4 regions of the Pseudomonas sp. MPC6 genome follow, and region 3 is predicted to be linked to each of the others. Evidence: predicted binding sites of a transcription regulator. Region 3 holds the regulator's gene; each other region holds the start of a gene.
The links. Region 3 encodes FliA, which starts transcription of late flagellar genes. Its sites were predicted from a motif close to CTAAAGTTTNNNNNNNNNNNGCCGNTAA; they were not measured.

Region 1 (5,943 bases), 2.4 Mb from region 3:
CCTGATGCGCGATTTCATTGCTCGCCAGGCTCTGTTCGCCGATGGTGCGGGTGATGTCGTTGACCAGTTGCGTGGTGTTCAGCGTGGCGTCGAGAATCTCGCGAATGGCGCGTTCGACGTCGGCGGTCACCGCCATGCCTTTGTCGACCTGGGCCACGCCCGCTTCCATGCTGGTCACCGCCTCCCGGGTGCTGAGCTGGATACGCGCGACCATGGCGGCAATTTCCTGGGTGGAGGCGCTGGTGCGCCCCGCCAGGTTGCGCACTTCGTCGGCCACCACGGCAAAACCACGGCCCTGCTCCCCGGCGCGAGCGGCCTCGATGGCGGCGTTCAGCGCCAGCAGGTTGGTTTGATCGGCAATGCCCTTGATCACCTGGATGATGCTGAAGATCCCTTCGGACTCCTTGTCCAGCGTGCGGATCACCTGGGCCGATTGCTGTGCCGAACGGGCGATGCCGTCCATGTCGTTGACCACCTGATGGATCACCCGCCCGCCATCCTTGGCCAGGGTCTCCGCCTGGTTGGCCATGTTCAGCGCCCGCTCGGCATGCCGGGTGATTTCCTCGATGCTGGCGGTCATCTCGCTGGCGGCCGCTGCCATGGTGCTGGCCGCTGCGCTTTGCTGCTGGCTGCTGCCGGCGACCTCGTGACAGCCGTCGCTCAACTGCTGGCTCATGCCGCTCACGCCATGGGCGTTGCTGCGAACCGCCTCGATCATGCCGCGCAGGTCGCGCTGCATGGTCGCCAGGCTACGAATCAGCGCACTGGCTTCGTCCTTGCGGGTGGGCTCGACAATAGGTTCGCTCAGGTTGCCATGGGCGATGCTGTCGGCAATGCGGCTGGCAGTCTGCAACGGCCCCATGATGCTCAAAATCACCCAGCGGCCCTGGAGGAGGAGCAATAGCAGGCTGGCGACGAGCATGCCGCCAATGGCGAACCTGGCGTTGCCGATGGCTTGCCCGGTACCGGCGCCGGTCTGTCGGGTGTCGGTTTCGATCAACTCACTCAGAGCGGCCAACTGGTCTTCCAACTGGCTGAAAGCAGTATTGAAGCTACCCAGCTCCTGTTGCGCGGCCTCCGGGTTGGTTAGCGCCAGGCCGACGATGCGTTCGGCAGCGTTGATGTAGGTATCCAGGCTCGGCTTGACCTTGTCCAGGCCGGCCTTGACGGTGGCATTGACCGGCAGCTTGAGGTTTTCACCGAGCACTTCACGAAAGCGCGCCGCATGTTCCTCGATGGAACTGCGCACCTCGGCCGCGCTGCTGGTGCTTTTGCCCAACCCGACCAGCATCGCCGCCAGCACGTCGGCGCGTAACGCGTCGTGCATCATGTCGGCTTCGAGGTGATTGCGCAGCGCGGTCATGCTGACCTCGTTGTCATTCACCGCCTGCGCCATCTGCGTGTTTCCCAGGTAACTGACCAGGCTCATGATCAAGGCGGTGAGCAGGCCGGTGCCAATCAACAACAGCAAACGTAATTTTATCGACACTTGTAGGTCCCCTGTCAGTTGGGTAAAGCCCTGCGTGGAAGGCTTTTCTGAACAGGTTATCGACTGTGCCGGGCGCTAATTGAAGGCTATTTGCATACGCTCGTTTCTTTTACGACATGCGGTCGTCCTTGACTGTTTTTGCGCGTGTCCCCACAGGGAAACCGCCAGGACGCATCGCGGATGTGGCATCGGCTGCATGTTGTGCGCTACCTGTAGGAGCCTGGCTTGCCACCGATGAGGCCACACGCCCCAGCCTAATGCCCGGCTTGCCACAGCGTAGCCTCGCGACCAAGAAGTGCTTGCAGGGTCAGCGCGTTGGCCAGCGCAAACCCGCTGGCGGTGTTATCGAAGATGCACCAGCTGGCAATGCCTGCCTGCGCCGAATTTTGCACCTGCCGAGCCAGCGTCTCCAATCGGCTCAGGTCGTAGTCACTGTGATAAATGCGCGGCGAGCCGTGCCAGCGCCAGTAATGAATCCCCGACCACCCGCCCGGGGTATCGCCGCCGGTAATGGGCGATGGGTCGGTAGCGACCCGCCCTACTCGCCGCGCGATCAATAAAGCGTCTGCGTCCAGCCAGCTTGCATGCCGCGGCTCAAGCACCACCGCCCCGGTGTAACGTTGCCGCAGTGCCTGGAAAAACGCCGCGGCAACGCGTTCCTCGTAAGCCAGCGACGGCGGCAACTGCACCAGCAGGCAGCCCAGGGCATCACCCAGCGCCGTGCATTGGGATAGAAATTCGTCCAGCAACAGCTCGCAGCCCTGCAAGCGCTGAACATGGGTGATGAGTTTGGGCACTTTGACCGAAAACCGAAACGCCGCCGGCACCGACTGCGCCCAGCGCCAATAGGTCTGCGAGCGATGCGGGCGATAAAAAGAGCTGTTGATTTCAACGGCAGCGAGTTGCGAGGCATACCGCTGCAGATGGGTGCCGTGCTCAGGAAACGTCGGCCAGTGTTCCCGGGGCAGGCTCCAGCCGGCACAGCCGACGTGCACCGACGGGACTTGATTAGCCTGGTTCAATAGAGCACCGCCGCGGCATCGCGCATGAAAATCTCCAGGGTTTTGGGCCCTACCCCGTCGAACTCGAGCAAGCGCTTTTCGAAGGTTTGGCGATCGGCGCTGGCCGCCTGAATCTGGCCGATCTTGCCGGCGTATTCATCGCTGAGTTTTTTACACAGGTTCAACAGGCGCGTCGCGGTGGTCTCGTCGTAGCGCACGTAATGGGCTTCACCCAGCATCGCAACCAGTTGCCGATGGGTACAGCCACCCAGTTTGCGCGGGGTATCGCGACCGTGTTTTTCAACGATGACGCGGTAGGCCTGGGCGGCGATCTCTGCCTGGATACGCTTGCCCATCAGGAAGCTGGCGATAAACCATTTGAACAAGCCGCCTTCGTCTGCATTTTTCAGATGAATACCGAGATCGCTGGCACTGATCGATTTGTTCATTTCAGGCGTTCTTCTCCCCAGTCAAAAACCCACCACTGGCTCCTTAACTTCGAGAAAAGCTCGCCCTGCAAGTTCGTTTTTTTCGCAACCCATGCTAGGTTGTACGATGACCGACGAGTCACCCTGTATGACCATCGATCCAATCAACCACAACAACAAGGACATCCCCATGAAACGAACCAGACTGCTGATTGGTTTTCTGTGCCTCTTCAGTGGCTACGTAGCGGCAGCCCCTTCCCCGGGCGAGAACGAAGTCGCGCAAGCCGTCGACCACCTGACTCAAGCCATGCTGAAGAAGAACATTCCGGAGCTGCAGGCACTGACTGCCGAGAACCTCACCTACGGGCACTCCAGCGGCAAGGTCCAGGACAAGAAGGCATTCATCGCTGATATCGAAACCGGCAAAAGTGCGTTCAAGACGTTGGAAATGCAGAACCAGACCATCACCCTGTCCGGCGATGTGGCGCTGGTTCGTCACCACTTCTCGGCCCAGGCGCTCAAGGTGACCGAGGTGGTGCCAACGGAAATCGAGAACTTCCAGATCTGGCAGAAACAGAAAGGCCAATGGTTGCTGGTTGGCCGACAAGCCTTTCGGTTCTGATGGTTGCGTAGGGGGCCGGGGTCTAGGAAGATTTCGCCCCCTTGTTCATTTCAAACAACCGTCTTCGCCAACGATCTTCAACCAGGGCCAGCGCGCCTGATAACTCTTGGCCTTCTGCTCGAACAAATCCGGTTCAGGATTGACCGGATTGACCCGCAACAGCCCTTCTTCGATATCGCTCAAACCGTAAGGCGCATACACCTCACCCGTCAGCACATCCAACCCGATGCAAGTTCCCGCAATCAGATACCGGTCTATGCCGTCCTTTGCGGACTGGAGCCTGGGATACGCCTTGCCGAACCGCTGGCGGTACCAAAGGTGAACCCGTGCCTGATTCTTGATTTCGATGTCCACTTCGAGGTCGTGAAAGAGCTGGCGTGCGAGAGTGATGACCTCGTTTTCCGCCTCCCAGGACACGTCTTCATCATAGTAAAACACGTCGTAATCCTTGACGCCCCAGGCCGCGGGATGCCCGGCTTGCCGATTCCATACCGCCTGAAACAGACAGCCTGCGGTCAGCATGCATTGGTTCAGGCCGAGTGAAGGCAAGCGTCGGGCAATCTCGGCGTTGGCCGGATTGGTCATTGCGATTTCAATCAGGTGTTCGGTGGTCAACATCAAGCCGTCTCCTTATGGGCGTTAATATCCTTGAGAGCTGACGATACATGAAGTCCGTTGAAATACGCCCATCCGGTGCATCCACGAACACGAAAAAGCCCGCACAAGGCGGGCTTAGTTGGTGAAAGTTGAGTAGGTGACCAGCGCTGGTCTCTGGCTTACAAGGTTTATCAGGACTCTGACAGAAGAGTTTTGCGCTCTTCTGCTTCACACGGCATAAGGGCTGGATCTCAGCGCGGAGATCTTTCTAACCGTGTACCCTTCGGAACGCGCCCCACGTTTCCTCGCTATCCGCTTTGCGCATCAGTCTGCGTCTTCACCTACAACTTCAGAGTAGCAAAGAAGCTCTAGGCGTTGAACTCGATTTTTAGACCGATTTCCTTCATGAAAAACGGCGGCTGGAAGCAAAAATACTATGGCTGGTCCCAAGGATGAAATTGACCCTCACACAGGCCTGGTAAATACTCGACGGTCCCGGCAAGAACATGCCCAGTGGCTATGTTCAATGGGCACATTGACTGATGGGAAGGACCGCAAAATGACGACGCGAACCGAAAAGGCCGTTCTGGCCGGCGGTTGTTTCTGGGGCATGCAGGATCTGATCAGGCGCCAACCCGGCGTATTGTCCACACGGGTGGGCTACACCGGCGGCGATGTGGACAACGCCAACTATCGCAACCATGGCACCCACGCCGAAGCGATCGAAATCGAGTTCGATCCAGCCCAGATCAGCTATCGCCAGATCCTCGAGTTTTTCTTCCAGATCCACGACCCGACGACCAGGAACCGCCAGGGTAACGATATCGGTACAAGCTACCGCTCTGCCCTGTTCTACCTCGACGAAGAGCAGAAGCGCGTAGCCGAAGACACGGTGGCCGACGCCGACGCCTCCGGTCTCTGGCCCGACAAGGTGGTCACCGAGATCGTGCCCGCCGGCCCGTTCTGGGAAGCCGAGCCGGAACACCAGGACTATCTCGAACACTATCCCAACGGCTACACTTGCCATTTCATCCGACCGAACTGGAAGCTGCCCAAACGCGGGTGATGGTGTGGGAGGCTCAAGTCCTGGCCATCAGGGATCGACCTGACCCATCAGTTCGGCAACCGTTTCCGAGCGATTGGCATAGCGTTGCGCCAACACCGCACACACCATCAGCTGAATCTGGTGGAACAGCATCAGCGGCAAAATCAACACACCCAGGGTGCTGCCGGCGAACAGCACCTGGGCCATCGGCACACCGGTCGCCAGGCTTTTCTTCGAACCGCAGAACAGGATGGTGATGCGGTCTTCCTGATTGAAGCCCAAGGCTTTGCCCGACACGGTAGCGATCAGCAGCACCAGCGCCAACAGGATGCAGCACACCACCACCAGCCCGGCCAGCGCCCAGAGCGGAATCTGATGCCAGATGCCTTCGACCACCGCCGCGCTGAACGCACCGTAGACCACCAGCAGGATCGAGCCCTGGTCGACGAACTTCAGCCAGTTCTTATTGCGCGCTACCCATGCACCGATCCAGCGCCGGGCGATCTGTCCGGCAATGAACGGTAGCAACAGTTGCACGCTGATTTTCAGAATCGCATCGAGGGTCGAACCGCCCTCGCCGTGCACATCCAACAGCAAGGTCACCAGCAACGGCGTGAGGAAGATTCCGAACAAGCTGGACGCCGCCGCACTGCATATCGCCGCCGGAATGTTGCCACGGGCCAGAGAGGTGAATGCAATCGCCGACTGTACCGTGGCGGGCAGCGCGCAGAGGTAGAGCATGCCCATGTACAGATCGTTGC
Region 2 (5,943 bases), 2.2 Mb from region 3:
CATGGTGGCCGTCGGCTTGTATCTGGTCGTTCGCCGATAGCCAGCGCCCCCGCACGCTGGCACACTGTTTCAACGCCTGTGCCCGACTAATGAAGTGTCGGGCCCGCTGTCGGAGTCGATGATGAAAAACTGGCTGGACGAGATCAAGTGGGACGCCGATGGCCTGGTGCCGGCGATTGCCCAGGATCACAAGACCGGACGCGTCCTGATGATGGCCTGGATGAACCGGGAAGCGCTGAAACTGAGCGCTGCCGAGAACCGCGCCATTTACTGGTCGCGCTCCCGTGGCAAATTGTGGCGCAAGGGCGAAGAATCCGGGCACGTGCAAACCCTGCATGAGATGCGCCTGGACTGTGATGCCGACGTGATCATCCTGATGGTCGAGCAGATCGGCGACATCGCTTGCCATACCGGCCGCCAGAGCTGCTTCTACCGTGTCTTCGAGAACGGCGACTGGAAAACCGTCGACCCGGTCCTGAAAGACCCGCACGCCATCTACAGCGCAGGACACACCCATGAGTGATACGTTGACCCGTCTGGCCCAGGTACTGGAAGAGCGCAAAGGCGCCGCCGCCGACAGTTCGTATGTCGCCAGCCTGTACCACAAGGGCTTGAACAAGATTCTGGAAAAAGTCGGCGAAGAGTCGGTCGAAACCATCATTGCCGCCAAGGACGCCGCCATCAGCGGCGACTGCAGCGATGTGATCTACGAGACCGCCGATTTGTGGTTCCACAGCATGGTCATGCTCGCCCAACTGGGGCAACATCCACAGGCTGTACTCGATGAACTGGACCGTCGCTTCGGTCTGTCCGGACACGCCGAGAAAGCCTCGCGCCCGTCCGCCTGAACAATTATTAGAGAGGAGCAGCAACATGGGCATTTTTGACTGGAAACACTGGATCGTCATCCTGGTTGTTGTCGTTCTGGTGTTCGGCACCAAGAAACTGAAAAACCTCGGCACCGACGTGGGCGAGTCGATCAAGGGCTTTCGCAAGGCCATGAACGATGAAGACAAGCCGGCTGATCCGACGGTGACCCCGCAACAACCGGTTCCACCTGCTCAACCACAGACCGCACAGTCCGTGAACCAGCCGCACACCATCGACGTGCAGGCGCAAAAAGTCGAAGAGCCGATCCGCAAAGACGTGTGAGCACTGACTAATGTTTGGTATCAGCTTCCCTGAACTGCTGCTCGTCGGCCTCGTTGCCCTGCTGGTGCTGGGCCCCGAGCGCCTGCCGGGTGCAGCGCGCACCGCTGGCCTGTGGGTCGGGCGGTTGAAGCGCAGCTTCAACGCGATCAAACAGGAAGTTGAACGTGAAATCGGTGCCGACGAGATTCGTCGGCAGCTGCACAACGAGCACATTCTGTCGCTGGAGCAGGAGGCGCGGAAGATTTTCACGCCGACTCAGCAAGAGGCCGCACCGGTTCAGCCGGTTGAACCTGTGGCGGAGCAGACGATTCATGCTCCGACTGCAGACCCTGCGCCTGCCCAGGTACCGACGGAAACGGTGAAAGCTGTTGAACCGCCGCCGGTTATCGCGCCCGTAGAACCTGTTGCTCCTGCCGCCGCGCCGACAACGCCGGCTCCTCACGACACCACTTTGCCGCCGCGAGTCTCATGAGCGATCTCCCCGAAAACGACCAGCACATGCCGCTGGTTTCGCACCTCACCGAGTTGCGTACCCGCCTGCTGCGCTGTGTAGCGGCGATTTTCATCATCTTCGCCGGGTTGTTCGCCTTCACCCAGCAGATCTACACCTTCGTTTCCACGCCGCTGCGCCAGTACCTGCCGGTCGGCGCGACGATGATCGCCACCGACGTGTCCTCGCCGTTCCTGACGCCGCTGAAGCTGACCATGATGGTGTCGCTGTTCCTGGCCATCCCGGTGATCCTGCATCAGATCTGGGGCTTCATCGCGCCGGGGCTGTACAAGCATGAGAAGCGCATCGCGGTGCCATTGCTGGTGTCCAGCATCCTGCTGTTCTACACCGGCATGGCGTTCGCCTATTACCTGGTGTTCCCGCTGATCTTCAAATTCTTCGCCGCCGCCACCCCGGCCGGCGTGGAAATGATGACCGACATCAGCAGCTACCTCGATTTTGTCATGACGCTGTTCTTCGCCTTTGGCGTGGCGTTCGAAATCCCGGTAGCCGTGGTGCTGCTGGTGTGGATCGGCGTGGTCAACGTCGTCTACCTGAAGAAGATCCGGCCGTATGTGATCATCGGCTGCTTCGTGGTCGGCATGATCCTCACTCCGCCGGACATCTTCTCGCAGACCCTGCTGGCCGTGCCGATGTGGCTGCTGTTCGAGATCGGCATCCTGTTCAGCGGCCTGATCAGCAAACGCGGCGAGCACCCGGACGACCAGCCGGTTGACGATCACAACGACCAGCCGCCAGCGACCCAGCCGTGAACCTGCTGCTCCTGGAAGAGGCCGATTTCATAGCGGCCGACCGCGTGATCCTGCGTGATCGCCGGTTGACTCACATGCAGGAAGTTCATCGTTCGGTCGTCGGCGACAGCCTGCGGGTCGGGCGTATCGACGGCTTGATGGGCTCGGCCGTATTGCTGCGCCTGGACGCCGATGAAGCAGAGTTGCGCGTCATCCTCGATCAGCCCCCACCCGCCAAGCTGCCATTGACCCTGATACTGGCCCTGCCACGCCCGAAGATGCTGCGCAGGGTGTTCCAGACCGTGGCGGCCATGGGTGTGCCGCGCATCGTGCTGGTGAACAGCTACCGCGTCGAGAAGAGCTTCTGGCAAACACCCTTCCTGGAGCCCGAGGCGATTCGCGAGCAACTCATCCTCGGCCTCGAACAGGCGCGGGACAGCGTGTTGCCGCAGATCGTCATCGAGAAGCGCTTCAAGCCCTTTGTCGAGGATCGCCTGCCAGCGATGACCGAAGGCACCCTCGGCCTGGTCGGTCATCCCGGCAACTACCCGCCCTGCCCCCGTGGCCTGGATGAGCCGGTGACCCTGGCCATCGGCCCCGAAGGCGGCTGGATCCCCTACGAAATCGACCTGCTGGGCAAGTCCGGGCTGCAACCGGTGCAGCTCGGCGAACGCATCCTGCGGGTCGAAACCGCCGTCGCCGCGCTGCTTTCACGCCTCTTCTGACACCGCCTCTATCCCCTGTAGGAGCGAGCTTGCTCGCGAAGGTCATTAACGATGACGAAGGCGGCCTGGATGAGCGCGGCGACTTTACGCCCATCGCGAGCAATCGAGCGTCGACCGGCTGCTCCTACAGAATGTCGTGAGCCTGCCGATACACCTCCCATAAAACCAATGTTTGGTTCTGGGGAGTTGCAGCATGTACCAATGGCTAGCCGAGAAACTGGGGAACATCAGCGTCAATCGCAAACTGGGTGTCGGCTTCGGTCTGGTGCTCCTGCTGACGTTGTTAACCACCTTCACCGGCTGGTCCGGCCTGAACGAGGTGACAAGCCGTGGCGACAAACTCGGTTTCATTTCCAGCCTCAATGAGCTGACCAAAGACCTGCGCATTGCCCGCCTGGACTACGACATGCATCGCGGCGAACAGGGCCCGGGCGTGGTCAATGACCTGCTGGGCCAGCTCGATACCGGCTTGAAAACCGCCCGTACGCTGATCGAACAACCCGCCGACGCCGCGATGGTCGACCAGCAACTGGCTGCCGTCGCCGAGTACAAGCGCGCCTTTGCCGACATGACCCAGGCCACCGTCACTCGCGAAGATGCCCGCAGCAAGCTGGGAGCGACCGCCGACAACGCCGTGGCCCAGATCGCCGCCGTGGAGCAATCCTTGCTGCACGGCGAAAGCGTCGCCGACTACAACAACGTGATCGAGCTGAGCAAACTGCTCCAGCAAGCGCGTTATCAGGTTCGCGGTTATACCTACAGCGGCAAGGCCGAAGCCGAACAACCGGCGCTGGACGCTATCGACATGGCCCTGCAAAGCCTGGCAAACCTGCCGTCCAAGGTGCCGGAACAGCACCTTGCCAATCTGCAACAAGCCAGCGAATCGCTAAAAGGTTATCGCGCTGCCGTCAGCCAGTTCCGTGACTCGCAGGTGGCGAACGCCACCGCCCTGAAACACATGGCGGCCCAAGGCGACATCCTCATCGACCTGAGCAAAAAGCTGACGGCGTCGCAGACCGTGGTGCGCGACACCGATGCCGCCCACGCGAAAAACATGCTGTTGCTGGCAGCCCTGCTGGCCCTGGCTTTTGGCTTGCTCGCGGCTTGGGCCATCACCCGTCAGATCGTGGTTCCCCTCAACCAGACACTCAAAGTCGCCGAGCGCATCGCCGCGGGTGATCTGACGCACAATCTCGTGTCGCAGCGTCAGGACGAACTCGGCCAGCTGCAACGCGCCATCCAGAGCATGACCCAAGGCTTGCGCGAACTGATCGGTGGCATCAGCGATGGCGTCACGCAAATCGCCAGCGCTGCTGAAGAGCTATCCGCCGTCACCGAGCAGACCAGCGCCGGGGTCAACAGCCAAAAGGTCGAGACCGACCAGGTCGCGACCGCCATGAACGAGATGACCGCCACGGTGCAGGAGGTCGCACGCAACGCTGAAGAAGCCTCCGAGGCCGCGGTCGCTGCCGACCAGCAGGCCCGCGAAGGTGACAAGGTGGTCAGCGAAGCCATCGCCCAGATCGAGCGCCTGGCTATCGAGGTGGGTAACTCCACCGTCGCCATGGGCGATCTCAAGCGCGAAAGCGACAAGATCGGCAGCGTGCTCGACGTGATCAAATCCGTGGCCCAGCAAACCAACCTGCTGGCCCTCAACGCCGCCATCGAAGCCGCTCGTGCCGGTGAGGCCGGACGCGGTTTCGCGGTGGTCGCCGACGAAGTCCGCAGCCTCGCCCAGCGGACCCAGAAGTCCACCGAAGAAATCGAAGAGTTGATCGTTGGCCTGCAAAGCGGCACCCAGCAAGTGGCGACCATCATGGACAACAGCCGCAGCCTGACCGACAGCAGCGTCGAACTGACCCGCCGCGCCGGTGGATCGCTGGCCAACATCACCCGCACCGTGTCGGCGATCCAGTCGATGAACCAGCAGATCGCCGCTGCCGCCGAGCAACAAAGCGCCGTGGCCGAAGAGATCAACCGCAGCGTGCTGAACGTGCGCGATGTGTCCGAGCAGACTTCGGCTGCGAGTGAGGAAACCGCGGCCTCCAGTGTTGAGCTGGCGCGGTTGGGGACGCATTTGCAGATGCTGGTGGGGCGGTTCAGGGTTTGAGGTGATGCGAGGGTTTCGGTTCAGCCAAAACCGAGGTGATGCCATCGCGGGCAAGCCCGCTCCCACAGGGATTTATGTCGTAAACAGATCCTGTGGGAGCGGGCTTGCCCGCGATGGCGGCCGGGAGGACGCTGAATCTTAGAGAACCTGCCGCAAAAAGGCCTGCGCCCGAGGATCCTTCGGCGCATCGAAAAACTCCGCCGGCGAGGCATCTTCCAGCAGTTTCCCGTGGTCGAAGAACAACACCCGATCCGCCACTTCCCGCGCGAAGCCCATTTCGTGGGTCACGCAGACCATGGTCATGCCTTCCAGCGCCAGGGTTTTCATCACGTCCAGCACTTCACCGACCATCTCTGGATCGAGCGCCGAGGTTGGCTCATCGAACAGCATCACCTTCGGATCCATCGCCAACGCACGAGCAATCGCCACCCGCTGCTGCTGACCGCCGGAAAGACGCGATGGAAATTCGTTGGCCTTTTGCGCAATACCGACCTTCTCCAGCAACGCCAGAGCCTTGGCCTCACGCTCTTTCTTGCCGCGCTTGCGCACGACTTTCTGCGCCAGGCAGAGGTTTTCCAGCACGGTCATGTGCGGGAACAGGTTGAAATGCTGGAACACCATGCCGACTTCGCGGCGGTAGGCGTTGACGTCGGTTTTCGGGTCGGCCAGCTGCAGGCCGTCGATGCTGACCGAGCCCGAGTCGAATTCTTCCAG
Region 3 (5,943 bases):
GGCAACCGCCGGATCGCCGGTGGTGTCGAGCTGACGGCTGCCCTGGATTACAAGCTGTCGGCGCTGGCGCCGCGCGTGCCGAACATGGAGCTCGAAGACGAGCTGCGCAAGACCCAGTCGCGGATCGTCACCGCCCAGGCCGAACTGAGCCTGCGCAGCGAAGGCGAGAGCGACAAGGGCACCAATCGCCAGTTGTTCGCCGGCCTGCCATTGACTGCCGCCGAGCCGCTGGTCGAACCGACTTTCGCCGAGCCTGCGCGCCCTGAACCCGCGCCTGCCGCGCCTGCATCCGGCGGCGTCGACCCACGTGCGTTCGACTCGATGCGTTTCGAGCTCAACAGCCTGCGCGAACTGATGGAAGTGCAACTCGGCTCCCTGGCCTGGAACCAGCTGCAAGGCAGCCGTCCGGCCCAGGCCAGCCTCTGGCGGCGCATGCAGCGCATCGGCCTGTCCGGCCCGTTGTCCCGGGATCTGCTGGACATGATTCCCGACATCGAAGAGCCCCGTCAGGCCTGGCGCATGTTGCTGGCGCACCTGGCGCGGATGATCAACATACCGGAGATCGAACCCTTGGAAGAGGGCGGTGTGATTGCCATGGTCGGCCCTGCGGGCATGGGCAAGACCACCACCCTGGCCAAACTCGCGGCCCGTTACGTGCTCAAGTACGGCGCGCAGCATATCGCGCTGGTGAGCATGGACAGCTACCGGATCGGTGCCCAGGAACAGCTCAAGACCCTCGGCCGCATCCTCAATGTGCCGGTGACGCACGTCGACCCGGGGCAATCGTTGGTGCAGGCGCTCGATCCCTTGCTGCGCAAGCGTGTGGTGCTGATCGATACCGCCGGCCTGCAGGCCAGCGACCCGGCATTGCGCATGCAGCTCGAAAGCCTGGCCGTGCGCGGCATCAAGTCAAAAAATTATCTGGTCCTGGCCACCACCAGCCAGAAACAGGTGCTGACGGCCGCTTATCACAGTTACAAGCGCTGCGGGCTCGCCGGCTGCATCCTGACTAAACTGGATGAAACGGCCAGCCTGGGCGAGGTGTTGAGCCTGGCCATCAGCCATGATTTACCGGTGGCTTACCTGACCGATGGCCCGCGGATTCCCGATGATTTGCATCTGCCGCGGCGTCATCAGTTGGTCAGCCGCGCAGTAAGCGTGCAAATGCAGGAAGAACCTAGCGAGGAAGCCATGGCTGATATGTTCGCTGATATTTATCACAGCCCGACCAAGCGGGTCGGCTGAGGTATTAATGAATAGTTTTTGTACCTACATCGATGGTCTGCCATGCATTGTTCCGTTGGTGAACGCGCAGCCAGTAATGTGGCCTCCGTCTATGCAAGACAAGGTAAAGAAATAACATGGGCAGCATGCATCCCGTACAGGTGATCGCGGTGACCGGCGGCAAAGGTGGCGTCGGGAAAACTAACGTGTCAGTGAACTTGTCCCTGGCTCTAGCGGAGCTCGGCCGGCGAGTCATGCTGCTGGACGCCGATCTGGGGCTGGCGAACGTCGACGTCCTGCTGGGACTGACACCGAAACGGACCCTGGCCGACGTGATCGAAGGCCGCTGCGAGCTGCGCGACGTCCTGTTGCAAGGCCCCGGCGGCATTCGTATCGTCCCGGCCGCGTCCGGCACGCAGAGCATGGTGCATCTGAGCCCGGCGCAACATGCCGGCCTGATCCAGGCCTTCAGCGATATCGGCGATAACCTCGACGTCTTGGTGATCGACACCGCGGCGGGCATCGGCGAGTCGGTCGTCAGTTTCGTGCGCGCCGCCCAGGAAGTGTTGCTGGTGGTCTGCGACGAACCGACCTCGATCACCGACGCCTACGCCCTGATCAAGTTGCTCAACCGCGATTACGGGATGAACCGCTTCCGCGTCCTGGCCAACATGGCCCAGAGCCCGCAGGAAGGTCGCAACCTGTTCGCCAAGCTGACCAAGGTCACGGATCGCTTCCTCGACGTCGCCTTGCAATACGTCGGCGCCGTGCCGTACGACGAAAGCGTGCGCAAGGCCGTACAGAAGCAGCGCGCCGTGTATGAAGCCTTCCCGCGTTCCAAGTGCTCCCTGGCCTTCAAGGCCATTGCACAGAAGGTCGATACCTGGCCGTTGCCGGCCAACCCCCGCGGGCACCTGGAGTTTTTCGTCGAACGCCTGGTGCAACAAACCGCAGGACCGGTGCTATGACAGCCAGTGGCTACAACTTTTACAAGCAGTCGGCGCGTGACGTGCAGTACGAGCTGATCGAGCGTTACGCGCCACTGGTCAAACGCATTGCTTACCACTTGCTGGCGCGTCTGCCGGCCAGTGTCCAGGTCGAAGACCTGATCCAGGCCGGGATGATCGGCCTGCTGGAAGTGTCGACCAAATATGACGCCAGCAAAGGCGCCAGCTTCGAGACGTACGCGGGCATCCGAATCCGCGGCGCGATGCTCGATGAGGTGCGCAAGGGGGACTGGGCGCCCCGTTCGGTCCACCGCAATACCCGCATGGTCAGCGACGCGATTCGCTCGATTGAAGCTAAAACCGGTCGCGACGCTAAAGATCACGAAGTTGCGGCCGAACTCCAATTGAGTCTCGACGATTATTACGGGATTTTGAACGACACCCTGGGCAGCCGGTTATTCAGTTTCGACGATCTGTTGCAGGACGGCGAACACGAAGGGCTGCACGAGGACGGCGCGAGTGCACATCCGGAGCCGTCGCGCGACCTGGAAGATGAACGCTTCCAGGCGGCGCTGGCGGACGCGATTGCCAATTTGCCTGAGCGTGAGCGACTGGTGTTGGCGCTGTACTACGACGAAGAGCTCAATCTCAAGGAAATCGGCGAGGTCCTGGGGGTCAGCGAATCCCGGGTCAGCCAGTTACACAGCCAGTGCGCGGCCCGTTTGCGGGCGCGTTTGGGGGAGTGGCGAGCGCGCTGAAGGCAGTGTTGGGGACACTGCGAACGTGGCTGGTGCGGTGTTCAACTGCGCCGGTCGCGATCTGTTGTGTTCCAGACAGTCATCGAGTGCATCGCCGGATTGATTGAAATGGCGCGTCCAGGTGCTGGGCGCGTTTAAGACTGCTTGGAGGTCGAATTGGACAAGAACATGAAAATCCTCATCGTTGATGACTTCTCAACGATGCGGCGGATCATTAAAAACCTGTTGCGTGACCTTGGGTTCACCAACACGGTCGAGGCGGATGATGGCACCACGGCCATTCCGATGCTCAACAGCGGCAGCATTGACTTTCTGGTCACCGACTGGAACATGCCTGGCATGACCGGCATCGATCTGCTGCGCCACGTGCGTGCCGATGAAAAGCTCAAGCACCTGCCGGTGCTGATGGTGACCGCTGAAGCCAAGCGCGAGCAGATCATCGAAGCGGCCCAGGCCGGTGTCAACGGCTATGTGGTCAAACCCTTCACGGCCCAGGCGTTGAAAGAAAAAATCGAGAAGATTTTCGAACGCATTGGTTGAGCAACGGCGCCACGGGGGAGCTATGGAGCAAAAAGAATCTTCACAGGGCGATTTCGAATCGACCCTGAAAAAACACGCGGTCGAACTGGTCGCAAGCCTTGAAAAAGGCAAGTTCGGCGACGCGGTGCAACTGATCCATGAGCTCAACCAGACCCGTGACCGCGGCCTGTACCAGGAGGTGGGCAAGCTCACCCGCGAGTTGCATAACGCGATCGTCAATTTCCAGATTGACCCGCACATGCCGCAAGCCGAGGAAGTGTCCCAGATCACGGACGCCACCGAGCGCCTGGGCTATGTGGTCAGGCTGACCGAGGCCGCGGCCAACCGCACCATGGACCTGGTAGAGAACGCCACGCCGCTGGTCAACAGCCTGAGCCAGGAAGCCCAGGCGCTGAGCACGGACTGGGGACGGTTCATGCGTCGTGAAGTCGGGGCTGAAGAGTTCCGCGAACTGGCCCGGCGGGTCGACGGTTTCCTGACACGCAGCAGTGCCGACAACCGCATTGTGTCGAGCAACCTCAACGATATCCTGCTCGCCCAGGATTATCAGGACCTCACCGGTCAAGTGATCAAGCGTGTGACTCAATTGGTCACCGAAGTTGAAAGCAATCTGCTCAAACTCGTGCTGATGGCCAGCCAGGTGGACCGCTTTGCGGGCATCGAACATGACCGTGAAGCGATGCGGGCAGAAAAAGATCCGCAAAAACAGCTCTCTCAGGGTGAAGGTCCGCAGATTCATGCCGATAAAAGAGAAGACGTCATGTCCGGTCAGGACGATGTGGACGATTTGCTTTCCAGCCTTGGATTTTAAGACCTGTTAGGAGCACCCCATTAATGAGCTTCGGCGCCGATGAAGAGATCCTTCAGGATTTCCTGGTTGAAGCCGGCGAGATTCTAGAGCTGCTGTCCGAACAACTGGTCGAGCTTGAAAGCCGACCGGATGATGCGGACTTGCTCAATGCAATTTTTCGCGGTTTTCACACTGTAAAAGGAGGCGCCGGCTTCCTCCAGCTCCACGAGCTGGTGGAGTGCTGTCACATCGCCGAGAACGTGTTCGACATCCTGCGCAAGGGTGAGCGTCGCGTCGACTCGGAATTGATGGACGTGGTTCTCGAAGCGCTGGACGCGGTGAACGGCATGTTCACCGAGGTCCGCGAACGCAGCCCGGTCACGGCCGCCACGCCTGAGTTGCTGGCGGCCCTGGCGCGTCTGGCCGAGCCGCAATCGGCTGACGCAGCGGCACCGGTTGCCGCCGTGGCGCCTGTGGCTGACAGCGTGCCGGATGACATCACCGACAATGAATTCGAACAACTGCTGGACTCGCTGAACGCGATCAAGGCGCAGGCCGAGGCGGCGCCTTCCGTTCCGGCACCGGTCAGCAACACTGCGCCGGTCAGCGACGAAATCACCGATGCCGAGTTCGAGTCATTGCTCGATCAATTGCACGGTAAAGGCCGGTTCGCCGTCGACGCCGTGGTTGCGCCCACAGCGCCAGCAGTGCCTGCCGCAGCGGCCGCGCCGAAAGCGGCAGGCGACAGCTCCGACATCACCGACGAAGAGTTCGAAGCACTGCTCGATCAACTGCACGGCAAGGGCAACTTCGCGGTCGAGGCGCTGGAATCGGCGATCGCTGCGGCTCCAGTCCCGGCGGCGCCAACGGCCGTAGCGGTGGGCAGCGAACTGATCTCCGATCACGAGTTCGAAGCGCTGCTCGACGAGCTGCACGGCAAAGGCAAGTTTTCTGAGATCGGCATCGCTGCCGGTGCCAGTGCATCGGTGGCCACACCGGTCGCCAAGGCTGCAGCGCCCAAACCGGTCGCCAAAGCCGTCGAGCCACAAGCTCCCGGGCCACAAGCCGAAGCCGTGAAGGCCGCCCCAGCGCCTGCGCGTGCCCCGGTGGCGCCGCCGGCCGAGAAACACGCCAGCGAAGCCGAGACGACCGTGCGGGTCGACACCGCGCGGCTCGATGAAATCATGAACATGGTCGGCGAGTTGGTGCTGGTGCGAAACCGCCTGGTTCGCCTGGGCGCCAACAGCGCCGATGAGGCCATGTCCAAGGCCGTGTCCAACCTCGATGTGGTCACGGCCGACCTGCAAACCGCGGTCATGAAGACCCGGATGCAACCGATCAAGAAGGTTTTCGGACGCTTCCCGCGCCTGGTTCGCGACCTGGCGCGCCAGCTCAAGAAAGAGATCAACCTGGAGCTGGTCGGCGAAGAAACCGACCTCGACAAGAACCTCGTCGAGGCCCTGGCCGATCCGCTGGTGCACTTGGTGCGCAACGCCGTCGACCACGGCATCGAATCGCCGGAAGAACGCGAAGCCGCGGGCAAGTCCCGTGGCGGCAGGGTGATTCTGGCGGCCGAGCAGGAAGGCGACCACATCCTGCTGTCGATCTCCGATGACGGCAAAGGCATGGACCCGCACGTCCTGCGTGCCATCGCGGTAAAACGCGGGGTGATGGACAAGGACGC
Region 4 (5,943 bases), 3.2 Mb from region 3:
GGCTTTGCGGGCAGGGGCAAGGCGGCAATGCCAGAAAAGCGGCAACCGGTTTCCGCAGGCTGCCGCTTTTCTGCCGCTTCACACCGATTTGCGAAACACCACCATCCCCTGTAAGAGCCGGCTTGCCGGCGAAGGCGTCCGTCCAGTCGACAAATGCGTTGACTGACCCGCCGCTATCGCCGGCAAGCCGGCTCCTACACCGGACGTGGTGTCGGCGGAAAATCACTTGGCATAAAAAACGGGAGCCATTGAGGACTCCCGTTGTTTGATGCTGCCACTCAATCACTTCGCCTGGTAAATAATCCCCGGGCTGCACTGAACCATCTGGTAATGATCCGGTAAACCATTCAGTGCCTCAGAAGCACCGAGGAACAGATAACCGCCGCGCTTCAACGTGCCATGAATCCGCAACAGGATGTCCTTCTTCACCTCGGCGGAGAAGTAGATCAGCACGTTGCGGCAGAACACGATGTCGAACTTGCCCAGGCTCGCGTAGCTGTCCAGCAGGTTGAACGAGCGGAACTCCACCCGGCTCTTGATCGGTGCCTTGATGGCCCAGCGTCCCGGCTCTTTGGGGTCGAAATAACGCTGCAGGCGCTCGGGCGACAGACCGCGGCCGATGGCCAGGCTGTCGTACTCGCCGCTCTTGCAATTGGCCAGCATGATGCTGGACAGGTCGGTGGCAACGATCTGCACCCCCTGCTTCAACTGGCCCATGTTGACCCGCTCGAATTCATCGATCGACATCGACAGCGAATACGGTTCCTGACCCGACGAGCACGCCGCCGACCAGATCCGTAGACGCTGGCCAGGGGCGGCCTTGATCGCTTCGGGCAACACCTTGTTCTTCAACACTTCAAACGGATAGGTGTCACGAAACCACAGGGTTTCGTTGGTGGTCATGGCGTCCACCACCCTCTCGCGCAAACCGCTGCGCGGCTGGGTCTGGGTGCGCTGGACCAGCTCACCCAGGGACTTGATGCCTTGCTGCTCCATCAGTTTATTGAGACGGCTCGCGACCAGGTACTGCTTGTTTTCACCGAGCAAAATGCCACAGGCTTTTTCCAGGAATACCCGGAACTGTTCGAAATCCAAATTACCCGTAGACAAAGATACCGCCTCTTAAATCGTGTTGACCGCCAGGGGCAGAAGGCCCCTAGCTGATGTCTGCTGCTTTGATCCGGTCGACTACCCGGGATGCCAAGTCATCAGGACGGAATTTTGCCAGGAAGTCATCGGCACCGACTTTCTTGACCATCGCCTCATTGAACACACCCGACAACGAAGTATGCAGGATGATATGCAGCTTTTGCATGCGCGGGTCGTTGCGGATCTCGGCCGTCAGGGTGTACCCGTCCATTTCCGGCATCTCGATGTCGGAAATCATCATCAGGAACTCCTCTTCCGGCTTCTTGCCCTCCTCGACCAACTTGCGCAGGTAATTCAGCGCTTGCCGGCCGTCGTTCAACGCCACCACTTCGACACCGACCGTTTGCAGGCAACGCGAGACTTGCTTGCGCGCCACCGACGAGTCGTCGACCGTCAACACGCGCAAGGACAACGCCTTGTGCCGGGTGTCGACATCCACCACGCCGACGGAAATCGCTTCCGGTGTCGGCGCCACTTCCGCCAGCACCTTCTCGACGTCGATGATTTCGACCAGCTGATCGTCGACCCGGGTCACCGCCGTCAGGTAATGATCGCGCCCCGTGCCCTTGGGCGGCGGATGGATCTCCTCCCAGTTCATGTTGACGATGCGTTCCACCGAGCGCACCAGGAAACCCTGGGTCTTGGTGTTGTACTCCGTGATGATCACGAAGGGATTGCTTTGATCACGCAACCGACCGGAACCGGTCGCCATCGCCAGATCGAGAATCGGAATAGTCGCCCCACGAATACTCGCTACACCGCACACCACAGGATTGGACTTGGGTATCAGGGTCAGCTTGGGGCATTGCAGCACCTCACGAACCTTGAATACGTTGATCCCATACAACTGCTGGCCGTCGAGACGGAACAACAACAGCTCAAGGCGATTCTGCCCAACCAGTTGCGTGCGCTGGTTTACCGAATCCATTACACCCGCCATGCCCAGACTCCTACACCAACGCTAAGTGTGTTGCGACGCGCATTCATCACTAAACGGCACGGCGCTTGCTTTTTAACCCTTATGAACCCAGACCTGACATTTTTCCGACGCCTGACCTCCAACTGCCGCCGCTGGTGCGGCGTGCTGTCGGCCGTGTGCCTGTTCAACGCCGGCAGTCCTGCCATTGCTGACACGGTTACCTTGCCTGACATGCTTATCGGCGTCACTCAGGGCTTTCTTGAATTCACCGTCGAAGACTATCTGGCGAGCAGTCAAACGGAAGGCCGTTACGAGATCCAGGTCAACCCGCTCGACCCGCGACTGCGCATGCCGATGTGCGACAAGGAATTGACAGCCACCCTCGAGAGCCCGGCCAGGCCGCTGGGTCGGGTCACGGTCAAGGTTCGCTGCGAGGGTGCGTCCCCCTGGACAGTCTTCGTGCCCGCTCAAGTACGCCTGTTTCGCGACATCGTGACCACCAGCCGGCCCCTGCGCCGCGCGGGTATTGTCGAGCCCGAGGACGTAACGTTGCGCGAACGTGACATCAGCCTGATCAGTCAGGGTTACCTGACGTCGGTCGACCAGGCGATCGGGCAGAAACTGACCCGACCCATGGTCGCTGACCAGGTCATTACCCTGGTGAATCTGGAACAGGCTGAAGTCATCAGCAAGGGCGACCAGGTGGTGATTATCGCCCGCAGTGGTACGCTCAGCGTGCGCATGCCGGGTGAAGCACTGTCCAACGGCGGTATGCGTGAACAGATTCGAGTGAAGAATCTCAACTCCAAGCGGGTCATCAAGGCGCAAGTCATCGCGCCTGGCCAGGTGGAAGTGGCCATGTAGGGTGCTCTGTGGGGTGAAGATGTGGCGCGCCACCCGACTGTTCCCTAAACTGTGCTCCATGCAGGGCAAGCGCTGACGCGCGCAAGCTCATTGATAAGTGGGCCTAAAGTTTTCCCGGGTATGGCCGAAAACATGGCAAGCGTCCAAATACCCAGAGGTTTTTATCATGGTCATCGATTTCAGCCGATTGAACAGTTCCTCGCCACCGACGGGCATTACCCGTACCAGCGCTGCCAGGGAAACCGCCGAAGCCGGCAAATCCGCGCCGCTGAGTACCCCGGCCGAACAGGCCAGTACCGTCAAAAGCGGGGAATCGGTACACATCAGCAATGAGGCTCAACAGTTGCAGAAGGTCACTGACACGCTGCGCGATCAGCCTGCCGTCGACAAAGCCCGAGTGGCCGAGTTGAAAGCCGCGATTGCCGATGGCAGCTACAAAGTCGACAGCAACCGTGTCGCCAGCAAACTGCTCAACTTCGAAGCCCAGCGCTAGGCCACGGCCCGCGCCAGGCTTTTGGACGCTTAAAACCCAAGGCCAGCCATGCACGACACTCATCTGCTGCAATTGATCACCGACGACTTTGCTCCCGCACAACACTTGCTGCAGCTACTGCAATCCGAATCCATCGCCTTGCACGGTCGCGACATGCCGCTGCTCGAAGACATTCTGGCGCAAAAACAGGCATTGATCGTTCTGCTCGATCAACATGGCCGCAAGCGCAGTGAAATCCTCGCCAGTCTCAACCTGCCCACCAATCGCCAGGGCCTCGAGCAACTGGCCAGTCAGTCGAGCCTGGGTGAACAGTTGCTGGCGCAAAGCGATGTGCTGACCGACCTTCTGGCCCAATGCCAGGCCGCCAACCTCATCAATGGCCAGTCGATTGTGAGGCAGCAGGCCGCCACGGCCACCCAGCTGAAAATCCTCACCGGCGGCGAGCCGCCAGCGCTCTACAACGCCAGCGGATCCTTCTCCACGCTGGTGAAGCCGCGCCCGCTCAGTCAGGCGTAAGCCTGCTGCCGAGTACGCCCTATCTAGCCGCGAAACATGCTGGCAAAATACTAGCCAGTCGCAGTCATATTTTGTCCGGAGATTGATCAACCGTGTCCAATGCCTTAAATGCGGGAGATGCTCCGCAACCACCCAAGGTGCTTACCACGCCTCTGGAGATCTCCGGCAACCTGCGCCAGCTGCAAGAAAGCCATGATCCGCTGATCATCACGTTCCACGAGCGCAGCCAGCGCTTCCAGAGCTATCTGGTGGACGTCGACCGTAAACATAAAACGATCACCCTCGACGAAATGATTCCCCGCGATGGCGAGCGCTTCCTGCTGGCCGGCGAACCGTTCAAGGTCGAAGGTTTCCACGACGGCGTGCGCATTGCCTGGGACAGCAACGGCCCGCTGACCATCGATGAGTCCGTCGACAGCCGTTGCTACCGCGGCCCCCTGCCCGCTCAAGTGGTCTATCACCAGCGCCGCAACGCCTTTCGCGCAGCGTTGAAGCTGGCACAACTGGTCGACGTCAATCTGGACGGTGAAAAGCTCAGGATGCCGATCAGCGGCAAATTGCTGGACATTTCCGCCACCGGCTGCAAGTTGCGCTTCGAAGGCAACATCAGTGGCTCCCTGCAACTGGGCCAGGTGTACGACCGCTTCGCCGCTGCCCTGCCCTTTGGCAAAATGACGGCGCCGGTCGAGCTGCGCTACCTGCATTTCGAGGAAAAAATCTCCACCACCTTCGCCGGCGTACGCTTTCACAACATGAGCGGATTGGTGCAGCGTCAGGTCGAGCGGTTCGTCTATCAGCTTCAGCGCGAAGCACGGCGCTTCGACAAAGACGACTTCTGATACAACGCTCCCATGAAAACGGGCAGCCCCTTGCGGTGACTGCCCGTTTTTTTATGCTCGGGTGTTAAGGCCGGGCTTCGGTAAAGCTTTTCTGACGGCCCAGGTCATCGTCATCGTCAGCGTCATCGGCGGACGCATCGGTTTCGGTTTCGGTTTCGGTTTCGGTTTCGGGCTCAGGCTCAGGCGCGGGGTCTGGCTCAGGTTCGACCGGACTCTGCATCTGTTCCTGCACCACCTGCTCATCGACCCGCGGATCAAGGCAAGCCACCAGCGGTGAACTCGACATACTGTCCGGCATGGCGACGTGATGCAGCGGCGCATCGTCCACCTGGTGCAGATTGGTGACCGCTTTCGGGCGAATCCGCCAGACCAGCACCAACGCGAAGAAACTGAAGAAGGCATACAGCATCTGGCTGCCGAACAGCTTCATCAGCACCCCCGCCACCAGCGGCCCGATACTGGCCCCGACGCCATAGGTCACCAGCAGCATCGCCGTCAGGGACACCCGACGATCACCCTCGACATGGTCGTTGGAGAACGCCACCGCCAACGGATACAGACAGAACTGCACCAACGAGCAGAGGAAACCGGCAATGAACAACACCTCCAGCGGCACCTGTTTCATGATCGCCAGCGGCAATGCGGCCAGTGCCAGGCTGAAGGCAAAACAGCGGATCAACAGCGCCCGGTCATAACGATCGGACAGCCAACCCAGCGGCCACTGCACCAGCAATCCGGCGAAAATGCAGCTACCCATGAACAAACCGACTTGCTCCGTGGACAAGCCTTGCTGCGAGGCGTACAGCGGCGCCAGGCCGTAGAACGAACCGACGATCAACCCCGCCCCCAGCACCGTGCTCAACGATTGCGGCACGCGCTTGATGAAGAACCGTGGCTCCATCGGCGCCGGGTGCAATGCTGCCGGGTGAATCCGCTGCGTCAGGGTCACCGGCACCAGGCACAGCGCGAAGCACAGGGCGACCAGCATCAGCAGTTCCAGCCCCAGCCCCGGGTGCATGACCAGAATCAGCTGGCCCAACACCAACCCCAGGTAGGACGCGATCATGTAGCCGCTGAACACGATGCCCCGCTGCTTGGCTTCCGCCTGCTCGTTGAGCCAGCTTTCGATGACCATGTACTGGCACATCATGCCAAGGCCGACG

Region 1: the regulator FliA is predicted to act here: its motif matches at 1,546-1,573, upstream of ELQ88_RS14875 (methyl-accepting chemotaxis protein).
Region 2: the regulator FliA is predicted to act here: its motif matches at 3,244-3,271, upstream of ELQ88_RS04315 (methyl-accepting chemotaxis protein).
Region 4: the regulator FliA is predicted to act here: its motif matches at 3,036-3,063, upstream of flgM (flagellar biosynthesis anti-sigma factor FlgM).

What each region holds. Positions count from the first base shown of each region.
Region 1 covers NZ_CP034783.1:2,728,317-2,734,259, reverse strand. Annotated here, with positions in the region: gene ELQ88_RS14875 (methyl-accepting chemotaxis protein) at 1-1,489, opposite strand, end outside; gene ELQ88_RS14870 (DUF72 domain-containing protein) at 1,744-2,511, opposite strand; gene ELQ88_RS14865 (DNA methylase) at 2,508-2,939, opposite strand; gene ELQ88_RS14860 (nuclear transport factor 2 family protein) at 3,109-3,540, shown strand; gene ELQ88_RS14855 (nucleotidyltransferase family protein) at 3,586-4,161, opposite strand; gene msrA (peptide-methionine (S)-S-oxide reductase MsrA) at 4,697-5,203, shown strand; gene ELQ88_RS14845 (bile acid:sodium symporter family protein) at 5,231-5,943, opposite strand, start outside.
Region 2 covers NZ_CP034783.1:503,073-509,015, reverse strand. Annotated here, with positions in the region: gene ubiB (ubiquinone biosynthesis regulatory protein kinase UbiB) at 1-40, shown strand, start outside; gene hisI (phosphoribosyl-AMP cyclohydrolase) at 122-523, shown strand; gene ELQ88_RS04340 (phosphoribosyl-ATP diphosphatase) at 516-848, shown strand; gene ELQ88_RS04335 (twin-arginine translocase TatA/TatE family subunit) at 874-1,152, shown strand; gene tatB (Sec-independent protein translocase protein TatB) at 1,163-1,624, shown strand; gene tatC (twin-arginine translocase subunit TatC) at 1,621-2,415, shown strand; gene ELQ88_RS04320 (16S rRNA (uracil(1498)-N(3))-methyltransferase) at 2,412-3,119, shown strand; gene ELQ88_RS04315 (methyl-accepting chemotaxis protein) at 3,313-5,229, shown strand; gene ELQ88_RS04310 (amino acid ABC transporter ATP-binding protein) at 5,368-5,943, opposite strand, start outside.
Region 3 covers NZ_CP034783.1:5,161,628-5,167,570, reverse strand. Annotated here, with positions in the region: gene flhF (flagellar biosynthesis protein FlhF) at 1-1,245, shown strand, start outside; gene fleN (flagellar synthesis regulator FleN) at 1,362-2,192, shown strand; gene fliA (RNA polymerase sigma factor FliA) at 2,189-2,929, shown strand; gene ELQ88_RS25840 (chemotaxis response regulator CheY) at 3,098-3,469, shown strand; gene ELQ88_RS25835 (protein phosphatase CheZ) at 3,492-4,280, shown strand; gene ELQ88_RS25830 (chemotaxis protein CheA) at 4,304-5,943, shown strand, end outside.
Region 4 covers NZ_CP034783.1:1,499,981-1,505,923, reverse strand. Annotated here, with positions in the region: gene cheR (protein-glutamate O-methyltransferase CheR) at 283-1,110, opposite strand; gene ELQ88_RS09000 (chemotaxis protein CheV) at 1,157-2,089, opposite strand; gene flgA (flagellar basal body P-ring formation chaperone FlgA) at 2,171-2,932, shown strand; gene flgM (flagellar biosynthesis anti-sigma factor FlgM) at 3,099-3,425, shown strand; gene ELQ88_RS08985 (flagellar protein FlgN) at 3,474-3,941, shown strand; gene ELQ88_RS08980 (flagellar brake protein) at 4,034-4,780, shown strand; gene ELQ88_RS08975 (MFS transporter) at 4,845-5,943, opposite strand, start outside.